Regions from separate parts of the Enterobacter sp. UPMP701 genome, predicted to be linked through region 1. Evidence: predicted binding sites of a transcription regulator. Region 1 holds the regulator's gene; each other region holds the start of a gene.
What was found. The regulator Fur, encoded in region 1, represses iron uptake genes when iron is present. The targets are predictions, from matches to a motif close to ATAATAATGAGAACNACTATCAA.

Region 1 (4,657 bases):
CGGTGCTGTGGGACCAGTACAATAATATCGTGGGCTGGGAAACCGTCCCCGCCTGGCCGCACCCTACCCTCTTTATCCGCGGCGGCAACTCGCCTTACGTCACCGATGCGTACCGCGACGTGCTGCTGGCACAGTTCCCGCAGGCGCGCGCCCACGTGATTGCCGGGGCCGGGCATTGGGTTCACGCCGAAAAACCGGACGCCGTACTGCGCGCCATCCGCCGCTATCTCGCTGATACTGCAAATTGATTAAAAAGAGAGCGACTGGAAGACTGCGGGCTTCCAGTCGTTGGCGTGCCGTTTTTGGTGATGTATGATGGCGCGCTTATCGCCCGGGCATTAGCAGGGCGGCGTGTTTCCCCCGAAGTCTCAGAATCATGGCCAAAGAACAAACGGACCGTACGACACTAGATCTGTTCGCGAATGAGCGTCGACCGGGACGACCGAAAACGAATCCGCTTTCGCGCGATGAACAGCTGCGTATTAATAAACGCAATCAGCTTAAACGCGATAAAAATCGTGGGCTTAAGCGTGTCGAACTGAAGCTCAACGCCGATGCGGTCGATGCGCTTAATGAACTGGCGGAGGCGCGTAATATCAGCCGCAGCGAGCTCATTGAAGAGATGTTGATCGCCCAGCTAGAGACGTTGCGCAACCAGGCATAAGTCTGAAAATCCCCTTTATCGCCCTTTTCATGTAGCACAGAGTGCAGTCCTGCGCGATAGCGGTTTCCGCAGGGTTGCCTGTTCTGCTATTATTGCCCTTATCCGTGGACAATTTGCGCCACCATACCATTAAGTTTCAAGAGGTTATTTTACTCATGGCAATCATCGGCATTTTCTTCGGCAGTGATACCGGCAATACCGAAAATATCGCAAAAACTATTCAGAAACAGCTCGGTAAAGACGTTGCTGATGTGCATGACATCGCCAAGAGCAGCAAAGAAGATCTCGAGGGCTATGACATCCTGCTGCTGGGTATTCCTACCTGGTACTACGGTGAAGCCCAGTGCGACTGGGATGATTTCTTCCCAACGCTGGAAGAGGTGGACTTCAACGGCAAGCTGGTTGCCCTGTTCGGTTGTGGCGATCAGGAAGATTACGCCGAGTACTTCTGTGACGCGCTGGGTACCATCCGCGACATCATTGAGCCACGCGGTGCGGCGATTGTCGGCCACTGGCCAACGGCGAGTTACCACTTTGAAGCCTCTAAAGGTCTGGCAGATGACGACCACTTCGTTGGCCTGGCCATCGATGAAGACCGTCAGCCAGAACTGACTGCAGAGCGTGTTGAAAAATGGGTTAAGCAGGTTAGAGAAGAACTGAACCTGGACGACATCCTTAACGCCTGATTTCCTTGCGGCGCAACTCCGGTTGCGCCCGTTTTCCAGGTAAAACCGATTAAATTAATTGCTACAAACTTTTAACTTTTTCGTCCAGACCTGTACAATGTCTCCCTGGTAAAATGTGGTTTCCATTGAGCAAGTTTGTTGGTGATACCCCATTTTTATAAGCATACTTTGCCTGAGACTTGCAGTTTTCATTTAACCATGGCAGTTCTATAATGAGACGCATTATCCCAGGTGCATTTTCTGTCACTTCCTACAGAAGTGAATCGTTTAGCAACAGGACAGATTCCGCATGACTGACAACAATACCGCATTAAAGAAGGCTGGCCTGAAAGTAACGCTTCCTCGGTTAAAAATCCTTGAAGTGCTTCAGGGTCCAGACAATCACCATGTCAGTGCGGAAGACCTCTATAAACGTCTTATCGACATGGGTGAAGAGATTGGGCTGGCCACCGTTTATCGCGTGCTGAACCAGTTTGATGACGCGGGCATTGTTACCCGTCATAATTTCGAAGGCGGTAAATCTGTTTTCGAACTGACCCAGCAGCAGCACCACGATCACCTGATCTGCCTCGATTGCGGCAAGGTCATTGAATTCAGCGACGATTCTATCGAAGCGCGTCAGCGTGAAATCGCAGCTCGTCATGGCATCCGCCTGACCAACCACAGCCTGTACCTTTACGGTCACTGCGCTGAAGGTGATTGCCGCGAAAATGAACACGCGCACGACGCAAAATAAGTTAGCGTTCATACTCTGAGCCAGCCGAAAGGTTGGCTTTTTTTTGCCTTTTTTGGGCAATAAAAAGCCCGGTGGCGCAGCGCCACCGGGCATGAAATCACTTATTTATTGTTATTGCGTATCTCATTCCAGATCTTATCGCAACGCTTCGCGACTTCCTGATCGTTACCGGTTTTACGCGCCTGGATACAGGCCTGGTAATCCATCACGCGTATATTCTCCTGTGTTGCAAACTGCTCATGCGCTTTCTCTTTCTTCAGCACATTCAGCACGCTCTGACAGGCTTCAATTTTCTCCGGCGATCCTTCCGCACTATTAATACAGGCGCTATACGCCTCCTTCAGACGGGAGTCCTCTTTTGGCGCCTGAGTTTGCGCGCACGCCACCAGCCCTGATGCCAACAGCGCGACGATTACGATTTTTTTCATCATGTGCACTCTCCATACCGGCGGGAGTTACTCCGCCGGTGCGTTCATCAGAAGATAGTGAATGGGGCGATAACCATGAATTTCACGTCACGTTCATCCTGGAAGATGTTGCCGTAACCGCCCGCGTAGCTCGGGATATCGGAGTGGTTGTCATACTGCGTGAAGTGCAGTTTGAACATCGTGCCTTTCGCACGGCCTTCCTGCAGGGTGTAGATAGCATCCAGACTGTAAGAGGACTCTTTCAGGCGATAGTTTGGATCGTAGTACGCATCCGGCGTAGCCATATCGGCAGGTTTTGCGTCCCAGGCGTAAGCGTAAGAAGCACCCACTGCCCAGCCTGGAAGATTCCAGTTTTTCAGGTCATACATTGCGCCGAAGAAGACCGCTTTTTCGCCGTCGGCGTTGAAGTCAGAGCGGTTATCCCACCAGATATCAAGACGGCCGTTGGACGAGGCATAGGTTGGGGTCATACGTTGCAGGAAGTAGCCCTGCTGCCCTTCCGCCTTCACCCACGTTCCTTCCAGGCGTAAATCAACCTGACCAACCTTGTAGCCGAAGGTCAACGCCTGCAGCCACGCGGTGCCGTTATAAATGTCATTTACACTACCATCGCTGACCTTATCGCGCGTACCGTAGAACTGGTAGCTGGTGCTCAGCGGGCTGCCGGCGATATCAAATTTGTAGCTGGCTTTCGCAAAATACTGATCGATATAGCCTTCTGCCTGACCAAATGCGGCCTCCAGTACCAGGTCGTTTTTAAAGTCGTACTTCGCGCCGAGCGAGTGGAGGTAATCGACTTTGGTTTTCTTATCGTTCTGGTAAAACTTGTCCATCTCAATGTGCCACGGCGCTTTGTACTCGTTGGTCCACATATAGGAGAAGCTCAACGCACCCGCATCGCCATAGTCAAAGTTAGCCCCCGCTTCCGCACCCTGATAGGTGCCCGGCATAAAACTCCAGTGCGGTGCTAACAGCGTCTGGCCGGTTGGCTGAATATAGCCCCCACGCGCCCAGACCGGGCCGTATTTAAATTTCGCTGCGGCCTTATAAAGACTGATACCGCTTTTATCCCCGGACCAGTCTTCATCGTAAGCTTTATTGCTGGAGGAGAACGCAATTTCGTTCGGGTGACCGCTATCGCCGTTTTCAGCCATTTCAATTGCGGTAAACGCGGCAATATCCAGACCGAACATATCGGCGGCATAGCCTGACTGGAAATCCAGGTTGGCGTTCCAGGTGGAATGAGAAAGGTTAGTTTTGTATTTATCTTCAGTGACGTCTTTACGGTCACGCTCACGCTGCCAGTAATAAATACCGCCCGTAAGGGTAGAATCTTCGATGAAACCTGCCGCTTTCGCCTCTGGCGCAACCACCAGGCCCGACATTGCTGTCACACCGGCGATAGCCAGCGCCAGCGCACTACGTTTGCCACTGAACGTACGCATAGATTATTCCTCTTTGACGAATTAAAACGCCTTAAACGGCGAAAAACAGAAAAGACCAAATGGTCAGGGGTAGTTATAAATACCCTCGAATTAACTACCGTCTTTAGGTTATTTTTCGCGACGCGAATTATCAATGCTTTTTAGTGGGCAAAAGTCAGGATTATGACGAAGTGCACATAATTGGTAGTGGTTTGTAACATTTAGCGCGAGGCGAGGTTTGACGGGGCAAGCCGTTAATTTCTGGAGGATAAAGCCGTTAAATTTCGCTAATTTCTACTTATTCCTTTCTGGTGAAAATATACAAACTTTTTTTTAGAAAAATAAGTAGCACCGCATTGACCTGAAATATCAGCCAGCCCTATTTTAGCTCCGCTATAACGATATGATCATACAATAAAAAAACGCCGCAATAAGCGGCGTTTGTTTCTCATTGACCAGAGCAGCAATATTATTCGCCGATCTTCGTCCAAGTATCACGCAGGCCTACGGTGCGGTTAAATACCGGTTTTTCAGCGGTGCTGTAACGGCTGTCCAGGCAGAAGTAACCTTCACGCTCGAACTGGAACGCTTTGCCCGCTTCAGCCGCTTTCAGCGATGGCTCCGCATAACCCTGTTTAATTACCAGCGATTCCGGGTTGATGGTTGCCAGGAAGTCTTCCGCTGCGCCCGGGTTAGGCACGCTGAACAGACGATCGTAC
Region 2 (4,657 bases), on a different contig from region 1:
CGGTATTCCCGCAGACTCCCGCGCAGCAAGCGGCAGTCAGTTCCTTAACCCGGATCAAATCACCGAGGAGAAACTGGAGAAGGTACGTAAGCTAAATGCCCTGGCGGAAAGCCGCGGTCAGAAGCTGTCGCAGATGGCGCTAGCCTGGGTGCTACGCCATGAAGAAGTCACGTCGGTGCTGATCGGGGCCAGCAAAACGGCTCACATTGATGATGCCGTGGGCATGCTGGAGAACCGCCAGTTTACTGCGGAAGAACTTTCTCTTATTGATGGGAGCCTGAGCAGTTCAAAATAAAACCACTTTTAGCAAAAAGTGCTCTCCTTCAGGAATTCGGAGTTGAGGCGATGAAACGAACCTTTACCAACTCGTAATATTGCGTTAACAGGCCCCACAAGGGCCCCGATCGTGAAGGAGAAAGAGTATGTTCAGGTCACTGATTCTTGCAGCGGTATTACTGGCTTCGGCCCCGCTCGTCGCCACTGCGGGCGAAATCACCCTGTTGCCATCAGTAAAATTACAAATTGGCGATCGTGACGACTACGGCAGATACTGGGACGGTGGCTACTGGCGCGACCGTGACTACTGGAACCGTCATTATGAATGGCGTGGCGACCGCTGGCGCAGGCACGATAACGGCCTGCATCGCGGCTGGTATAAAAACAACGCCTATGAACGCGGCTACCGCGAAGGCTGGAACGATCGTGACGACCGCCGCGGCGGCTGGGGTCACGGCGGAAAAGGACGAGGTGGCCACGGTCACGGCCACGGTCATCATTAATGCAAAAAGGAGCCACCCGGCTCCTTTTTCTTTTATAACCCCAGCGCTGTGCCAATCAACAACCACAGGTTTAGCGCTACGACCACCACCACGATGGCCCACCCGGCCCGTTTTACCAGCGTCGTGTTAACCAGATCGCCCATCAGGGTTTTGTTGCTGGTAAAAATCAACAGCGGTACCAGCGCCAGCGCGATGCCAAAGCTTAGCAGCACCTGGCTCATCACCAGAATTCGCGTTGGATCGAGCCCCATCAGAATCACGATAAACGACGGGAGCATGGTGACAGAACGACGAACCCACAGCGGAATATGGAAGCGAACAAATCCCTGCATCACTACCTGCCCTGCCAGCGTCCCCACCACCGTGGAGGAGAGACCGGCGGCAACCAGGCTCAGACCAAATATCGTGGCGGCAGCATGGCTCAGTAACGGCTCCAGTGTGAGGTACGCCTGGTCGAGGTCGGCGACGCCAGTATGACCGTTAAAGTGGAAAGCGGCAGCTGCGGTGGCCATCATCGCCAGATTCACGAAACCCGCAATGGTCATGGCGATAGCGACATCCCATTTGGTTGCCGAGTAGCGCTCTTTACGCGTTCCGCCGTGCAGATGCTGGGTCAGCGAAGAGTGAAGATAAATAACATGCGGCATGATGGTCGCCCCAAGCACCCCGGCTGCGAGGAATACCGCTTCCGACGTTGGCAGGCTGGGGATGACCATCCCTTTACCAAGCTGCGCCAGGTTCGGCTGCGAGAAAACGAGTTCGACAATATAGGCCGCAGCGACAAACAACAGGAGGCCGCCAATGACCTTCTCCAGCGGTTTTTGCCCCCGACGCTGTAACATCAGGATCAGGAATGTGGCAATCCCGGTCAGCACCGCCCCCTGTAACAGCGACACGCCCAGGATCAGTTTAAAGCCGATCGCTGCGCCGATAAATTCAGCGAGATCGGTTGCCATGGCGATGATTTCTGCCTGAACCCAGTACAACCACACCGCCGGACGCGGATAATGGTCGCGAATTTGCTCCGCCAGGTTTTTTCCCGTGGCAATCCCCAGCTTTGCAGAGAGCATCTGAATCAGCATCGCCATCAGATTTGCCCAGACGACGACCCACAGCAGCTTGTAGCCGAAGCTGGCCCCGGCCTGAATATTGGTCGCAAAATTACCCGGATCGATATAGCCGATGGCAGCAATGAACGCCGGTCCCATTAATGCAAACCGCAACTTGCGCGCTGCTCTGCCACTGCTACCCTCTACGCGACTGTTTGTCATCATCTGCCTCTGGAAATATAGCCTTTGCTATGTTTAATGCTATCAAAATGAGAATGATTATCAAGATCATTTGTAAAGTTTAAAATGATTTCTCTGATAGCTAAGAACAATAGATGGGCAGGTGGCGCGACTTCACAGAATGTGAAAATGCGCGGTCATTTGTGAAGCGTAGCACACAAACTTAACTTTTCACTCATTTACCTAACATAACAAAAATGTATTGTGGATCACTAATTTTGAGACTCGTCACAGGATGTAACTATAGTGTGTCCTTGATCTCGTTTTCTTTTCGCTTGTTACATAGAATGTGCACGAAAATTAAACCTGCCTCATATTTGGAGCAAATATGGACCGCGTCCTTCATTTTGTCCTGGCACTTGTTGTCGTTACTGCACTTGCATTGCTGGTCAGCACAGACCGCAAAAAAATTCGTATTCGTTATGTTGTCCAACTGCTGGTCATTGAAGTTTTACTTGCGTGGTTCTTCCTGAACTCCAACGTAGGCCTCGGCTTCGTGAAAGGCTTCTCCGAAATGTTCGAAAAACTGCTCGGATTCGCCAACGAAGGGACCAACTTTGTCTTCGGTAAAATGAACGACGAAGGTCTGGCATTCTTCTTCCTGAAGGTGCTGTGCCCAATCGTCTTCATCTCCGCGCTGATCGGTATTCTGCAGCATATCCGCGTTCTGCCGTTCGTTATTCGTGGCATTGGTTTCCTGTTATCCAAAGTGAACGGCATGGGCAAGCTGGAATCTTTCAACGCCGTAAGTTCCCTGATCCTTGGTCAGTCTGAGAACTTCATCGCGTATAAAGACATTCTCGGCAAAATGTCCCGTAACCGCATGTACACCATGGCGGCAACCGCAATGTCTACCGTATCCATGTCTATCGTGGGCGCGTATATGACCATGCTGGAGCCAAAATATGTCGTTGCTGCGCTGGTTCTGAACATGTTCAGCACCTTTATCGTTCTGTCGCTGATCAACCCGTACCGCGTTGACGCCAACGAAGAGAACATTCAGATGTCAAACCTGCACGAAGGGCAGAGCTTCTTCGAAATGCTGGGTGAGTACATTCTGGCAGGTTTCAAAGTGGCGATTATCGTTGCCGCGATGCTGATCGGCTTTATCGCCCTGATCTCCGCACTGAACGCCCTGTTCGCCGCTGTACTGGGCATCTCCTTCCAGGGTATCCTGGGCTACATCTTCTACCCTGTCGCATGGGTGATGGGTGTTCCGGCTCATGAAGCGCTGCAGGTAGGCAGTATCATGGCGACCAAGCTGGTTTCTAACGAATTCGTTGCGATGATGGATCTGCAGAAAATCGCCAGCACGCTCTCTCCACGTGCGGAAGGCATTCTGTCCGTATTCCTGGTCTCCTTCGCGAACTTCTCGTCCATCGGTATTATCGCCGGTGCGATTAAAGGCCTGAACGAAGAACAGGGTAACGTGGTTTCTCGCTTTGGCCTGAAACTGGTTTACGGCTCCACCCTGGTGAGCGTCCTGTCTGCTTCTATCGCTGCGCTGGTTCTGTAACGTTTACCGTAAAAAAAACCGGGAGCCTCGCTCCCGGTTTTTTTATGCCCGTAATTCTTCCAGCGGTTTGGGTTTTCCTATCAGGTAGCCCTGCAGGTAGTCCACGCCGAAGCGTAGCAGCATCTCCCGCTGCGCTGGCGTCTCAACATATTCTGCCACCACACACAGTGATTTTGTCTTCGCCAGATTACATATCGACTGGACGATCATTGCGTCCATATCATCAGTACAAATATCTTTAACGAAGCAGCCATCAATTTTAATGATGTCAGCCTGCAGGCGTCTCAGACGCTCGTAGTTGGCGTAGCCGGTTCCAAAATCATCGATGGCAATACGGAAACCGTAATCACGCAGCTGCTGAATATTGTGAATGCTGCAGCCGGAGTTGGAGAAGGCCTGCTCTTCGGTGATCTCAATCACGACAGCCTGAGGCGCAACGCCGTACCGTTCAAAGAGCGCGCAAATCTCGGTCGCCACCTCTTTTTGCATCAGCGTAAGCGGCATCAGATTGACCGAGAAACGGGCGCCAGCCTGCGTCGCTGGGTGATCGCGCAGCCACAACAGCAATTTTTCCATGACGCACATATCAAACCGATGGCTGAGGTTGAACTGGGCAATCAGCGGAATAAAGCGGTCAGGAGTGATGATCTCGCCCTCGCTCTCCATACGCGCCAGAATTTCGTAGTATCCGCTACCGTCAGCTTTCTGGATCGGCTGTGTGTATAAATGGAACTGGTCCGCTTCCAGGGCGTGCTTAATCCGCGCCAGCATCAGGACACGCTCCGTTGTTTGTCCTGATGCAACTTCCAGGCTATTCGTCAGCGCAAGAACGTTATGTGCTCCGCAGGATTGCTCGGCCAGCCAGCTCAGTTGCCCCAGCGTGTGGTGCAGTTTCTCACCGTTTTCGACCATTCCCCAGGACGCGCCAAATTCGATATCCAGCCCGGTATTGTTCCAGAAAATCTTACGGCTGTTCAGCCGATCAACCATATGCTGGAGGCGCTCGGCCGTTCCTTCCCCAAGCAATACCAGCACCAACTCGCTTCCCGGCAGCTGGAACAGCGCCTCATCTT
Region 3 (4,657 bases), on a different contig from region 1:
GCTTGCCACCTCGCTCGCCGAGCGGGCATCCTGCTCCATTCTCACCGCCAGCAGAACCAGGATAGCGGTCTGAGCCACCACAAACAGCCCGTGAAACACCACCATATGAAAGCCCGTGTGGGTGAAAACCACGACACCGTAGAGATCGTTTTCCTGCAGGTAGTTAAATATCAAATGATGTAATGCGATGACCGCAGCCCCCATCACCAGGGGCCGCCAGTCCCGCCAGGCCAGCAATGCGGAGAGCAGGACGAAAACAGAGAAGTGGTATTCGGTCTCCCCCTCCCCCAGTTGGATCAGCAACGCAGAAAAGGCCATCAGCACAAACGCAGAACTCAGATGCAGCAGCAGGGCGCCGGGGAACCATAGCGTCATTACCGTGGAAAAGAGCGCCAGCAGAGTCCCTGCCGCCGCCCCCTGAACCAGATTGTCATTCATATAGCCCACCCCGAGCGACACTGCCCATAGCGCCCAGACCAGAACCAGAATTAAGCGGTCGGCACGCCGACGGATTGCCGTTAAGGAGATAAGATCGCGTGATGGCGCGTGAGGACGCAGCCCTGTCGTGATAGCCATAGGGAGTCTCTTGCTGTGCAGGTGAATTAAGCCCTTCAAAGAAGGTATGTTTTTATTATCTGTTTTAAGCGTAGTGGGTATATTCCACGACGTCATTTAAGCAAAAGATATATTTTTATGGCGCAGCCGAATATTGATATTTACTTAACTATCAACAGATTATTAATCGTGGCTTTATTGATTAAGAAATATGAAGGGTGAGGATATACAGCAGAAAATAATAAAAATTTAGCGTAACAACAAACAAAAAAGCCGGCTTTCGCCAGCTTCTTTTCTATTTTTTGGCCGCTTTCTCTTCGCCGACCAGCCCAATCTTCAGATAACCCGCCTGATGCAGCGTGTCCATTACCTTCATCATGGTTTCGTAATCGACAGTTTTGTCCGCACGGAAGAAAACGGTGGTGTCTTTCTTGCCGCCGGTAAGCTGGTCCAGCGCCGGAATAACGGAAGCATCCGTCACCGGGTCGTTGCCCAGGAACATTGATTTATCCGCTTTTACCGACAGATAGATAGGCTTTTCCGGGCGCGGCTGCGGCTGGCTGGAGGAGGCCGGCAGGTTTACCTTCACGTCGACCGTCGCCAGGGGTGCTGCCACCATAAAGATAATCAGCAGAACCAGCATGACGTCGATAAACGGCGTCACGTTGATTTCATGCATTTCGCCGTTATCGTCCAGATTTTCGTTTAGACGCATCGCCATAACATTAACCTACGCGCAGTTTGGACGCCGCGTGCACCGGCTTAGCGCCGCTGGCGTTCAGGTCAAGATCGCGGCTTTGCAGCAGCAGAACCTGAGCGGCAACGTCGCCGAGGGTCGCTTTGTAGCTGCCAATCATACGCGCGAAGATGTTATAGATAACCACCGCCGGAATCGCCGCGACCAGGCCGATCGCCGTTGCCAGCAGCGCTTCTGCGATGCCCGGCGCAACCACCGCCAGGTTGGTAGTCTGCGTCTGTGCGATGCCGATGAAGCTGTTCATGATGCCCCAGACGGTACCGAAAAGACCGATAAACGGCGAGATCGCCCCGATGGTCGCCAGATAACCATTCCCGCGCCCCATATGTCGGCCAACGGCCGCAACGCGACGCTCCAGGCGGAAGCCGGTACGCTCTTTAATGCCTTCGTTATCTTCACTGCCTGCGGAGAGTTCCAGCTCGTTCTGCGCTTCATTCACTAACAGAGTGGTCAGGCTTTTTGCGTGGAAGGATGAGGTCATATCAGAAGCCTGATCCAGGGTGCGGGCTTCGGCCAGCTGCTGCTGTTCCCGCTTGAGGCGACGCTTCTGTGAAAGCAGCTCGGCACTTTTGCTGAAGAAAATAGCCCAGGTGACAACGGACGCCAGAATCAGGCCGATCATCACAATCTTAACCACGATGTCAGCATGATGGTACATGCCCCAAACGGAGAGATCCGTCTGCATCAAATTATTACCCACTCTGTATCTCCAGGACGCAAATCACAAATTCTGACCGTAATAATATCAAAACGTCGTCGAATTGATAGTAGTTCTCATTAGTATTTACATAGTGCCGCAATTTTCGTTCACTTTCCTTGCGCTTACGCAGTAAAAATTTCTTATGCTGATTTTTGCTAATATTTTCTGCTTATTCGATAAGCCTGCGGGTGCAGATTTTTACAATCGTGGTAGTCTGGACGTCCAGACGTATAAAAACAGGATTAGCGAACATGACAAAAAAGCATCTTGATACCACGCTGGTGCAGGCGGGACGCAGCAAGAAATACACTCAGGGATCGGTCAACAGCGTGATTCAACGCGCCTCCTCGCTGGTGTTTGACACCGTTGAGGATAAAAAAATCGCCACGCGTAACCGCGCAAAAGGTGGGCTGTTTTATGGCCGTCGCGGCACGCTAACCCATTTTTCACTCCAGGAAGCGATGTGCGAGCTGGAAGGCGGCGCAGGCTGCGCGCTGTTCCCGTGCGGCGCGGCGGCGGTGGCTAACACTATTCTGGCGTTTGTGGAACAGGGTGACCATATCCTGATGACCAACACCGCCTACGAGCCAAGCCAGGACTTCTGCACCAAAATCCTCAGCAAACTCGGCGTGACCACCGGCTGGTTCGACCCGCTAATTGGGGCAGACATTGCCGAACGTATTCAGCCAAACACGCGCATTGTGTTCCTGGAGTCTCCCGGCTCCATCACCATGGAAGTGCACGACGTGCCCGCTATCGTGAAGGCCGTGCGCAGCAAAGCGCCAGAAGCCATCATCATGATCGATAACACCTGGGCGGCGGGCGTGCTGTTTAAGGCGCTGGAATTCGACATTGATATCTCGATTCAGGCGGCAACCAAATACCTGATCGGCCATTCGGACGGCATGATTGGCACCGCAGTCTCCAATGCGCGCTGCTGGGACCAGCTGCGGGAAAACGCCTATCTGATGGGGCAAATGGTCGACGCAGACACGGCCTATATGACCAGCCGCGGTCTCCGCACGCTGGGGGTTCGCCTGCGTCAGCATCATGAAAGTAGCCTGAAAATCGCTGAGTGGCTGGCGCAGCATCCGCAGGTTGAGCGCGTGAATCACCCCGCGTTACCAGGCAGCAAAGGACACGAATTCTGGCAACGTGACTTTACGGGCAGCAGCGGGCTGTTCTCGTTCGTGCTTAAAAAACGGCTTAATAACGACGAGCTGGCAAGCTATCTGGATAACTTTACCCTCTTCAGCATGGCCTACTCCTGGGGCGGCTTTGAATCTCTGATCCTGCCTAACCAGCCGGAGCAGATGGCAGCCCTGCGCCCCGGCGGTGAGGTCGATTTCAGCGGCACGCTGATCAGATTGCATATCGGTTTAGAAAGTGTGGAAGATTTAATTGCGGATTTGTCAGCAGGGTTTGAACGTATCGTGTAGAGTGCAGGCTGAAAATGTACTCCTGGACGTTTTTGTGAACACTGCAAGCAGAAAAGTCTGCATGAGTTGCGTCCGCGATCAACCCCAGCGGGTCAATTCAGGAGTACAATAGCGTTATATCTGCTGTTCCACAGGAAAGTCCATGGCTGTTATTCAAGATATTATTGCGGCGCTCTGGCAACACGATTTTGCCGCGCTGGCGGATCCGCACGTCGTGGGGATTGTTTACTTCGTGATGTTCGCGACGCTGTTTCTGGAAAATGGATTACTGCCAGCCTCGTTCCTCCCCGGTGATAGCCTGCTTCTGCTCGCAGGCGCGTTAATCGGTAAAGGGGTGATGGACTTCACGCCAACGATGGTGATCCTCACGTCAGCCGCCAGCCTGGGCTGCTGGCTGAGCTATTTACAGGGCCGCTGGCTGGGTAACACGCGCGTCGTGAAAGGCTGGCTGGCGCAGTTGCCGCACAAGTATCATCAGCGCGCGACCTGCATGTTCGACAGGCATGGCCTGCTGGCGCTGCTGGCCGGGCGGTTCCTCGCGTTCGTTCGCACCCTTCTGCCTACCATGGCTGGCATTTCCGGCCTGTCCAACCGCCGCTTCCAGTTCTTCAACTGGCTGAGCGCCCTGCTGTGGGTTGGCGTGGTGACCACGCTCGGCTACGCGCTAAACATGATCCCCTTTGTGAAACACCATGAAGATCAGGTGATGACCTTCCTGATGGTGCTGCCGATCTTCCTGCTGGTCGCAGGCCTGGTGGGGACGATTGCGGTGGTGATTAAGAAAAAGTACTGCAGCGCCTGAACCCCTTCCCCTCTCCCCGCAGGGGAGAGGGAAAAAAGCCTAAGCTCCCTGCATGGTTCGGATGCGCGACGCATCTTCTCCCGGCGTGACGCCGAAATAGCGCTTAAACTCCCGACTGAACTGCGACGCGCTTTCGTAACCTACTCGCATTGCCGCCGCGCTGGCCTTCATGCCGTCGTGGATCATCAGCATCCGCGCCTTATGCAGCCGGTAGGTTTTGAGGTACTGCAACGGCGAGGTGCTGGTCACCGATTTAAAGTTATGGTGAAACGCCGAAACGCTCATGTTCGCTTCCGCCGCCAGCTGGTCAACGCTGAGGTTCTCCGTGTACTGACTTTCGATACGCTTGAGCACGCGGCTGATCAGGCTGAAGTGGGTCTGTCGGCTCACCAGCGCGAGTAACG

Region 2: a site for Fur is predicted at 2,092-2,114, ahead of ACWKXT_RS12080 (Nramp family divalent metal transporter). Genes of this name have one in related genera too.
Region 3: a site for Fur is predicted at 2,074-2,096, ahead of exbB (tol-pal system-associated acyl-CoA thioesterase). Genes of this name have one in related genera too.

What each region holds. Positions count from the first base shown of each region.
Region 1 covers NZ_JBSKJN010000002.1:155,837-160,493, forward strand. Annotated here, with positions in the region: gene ybfF (esterase) at 1-248, shown strand, start outside; gene ybfE (LexA regulated protein) at 377-664, shown strand; gene fldA (flavodoxin FldA) at 820-1,350, shown strand; gene fur (ferric iron uptake transcriptional regulator) at 1,640-2,086, shown strand; gene chiQ (ChiQ/YbfN family lipoprotein) at 2,188-2,514, opposite strand; gene chiP (chitoporin ChiP) at 2,562-3,959, opposite strand; gene glnS (glutamine--tRNA ligase) at 4,408-4,657, opposite strand, start outside.
Region 2 covers NZ_JBSKJN010000004.1:114,927-119,583, forward strand. Annotated here, with positions in the region: gene ACWKXT_RS12070 (aldo/keto reductase) at 1-295, shown strand, start outside; gene ACWKXT_RS12075 (DUF2502 domain-containing protein) at 423-779, shown strand; gene ACWKXT_RS12080 (Nramp family divalent metal transporter) at 812-2,050, opposite strand; gene ACWKXT_RS12085 (NupC/NupG family nucleoside CNT transporter) at 2,397-3,584, shown strand; gene ACWKXT_RS12090 (EAL domain-containing protein) at 3,627-4,657, opposite strand, start outside.
Region 3 covers NZ_JBSKJN010000008.1:127,371-132,027, reverse strand. Annotated here, with positions in the region: gene ACWKXT_RS17140 (methyl-accepting chemotaxis protein) at 1-576, opposite strand, end outside; gene exbD (TonB system transport protein ExbD) at 851-1,276, opposite strand; gene exbB (tol-pal system-associated acyl-CoA thioesterase) at 1,281-2,012, opposite strand; gene metC (cystathionine beta-lyase) at 2,264-3,451, shown strand; gene yghB (DedA family general envelope maintenance protein YghB) at 3,594-4,253, shown strand; gene ACWKXT_RS17115 (AraC family transcriptional regulator) at 4,293-4,657, opposite strand, start outside.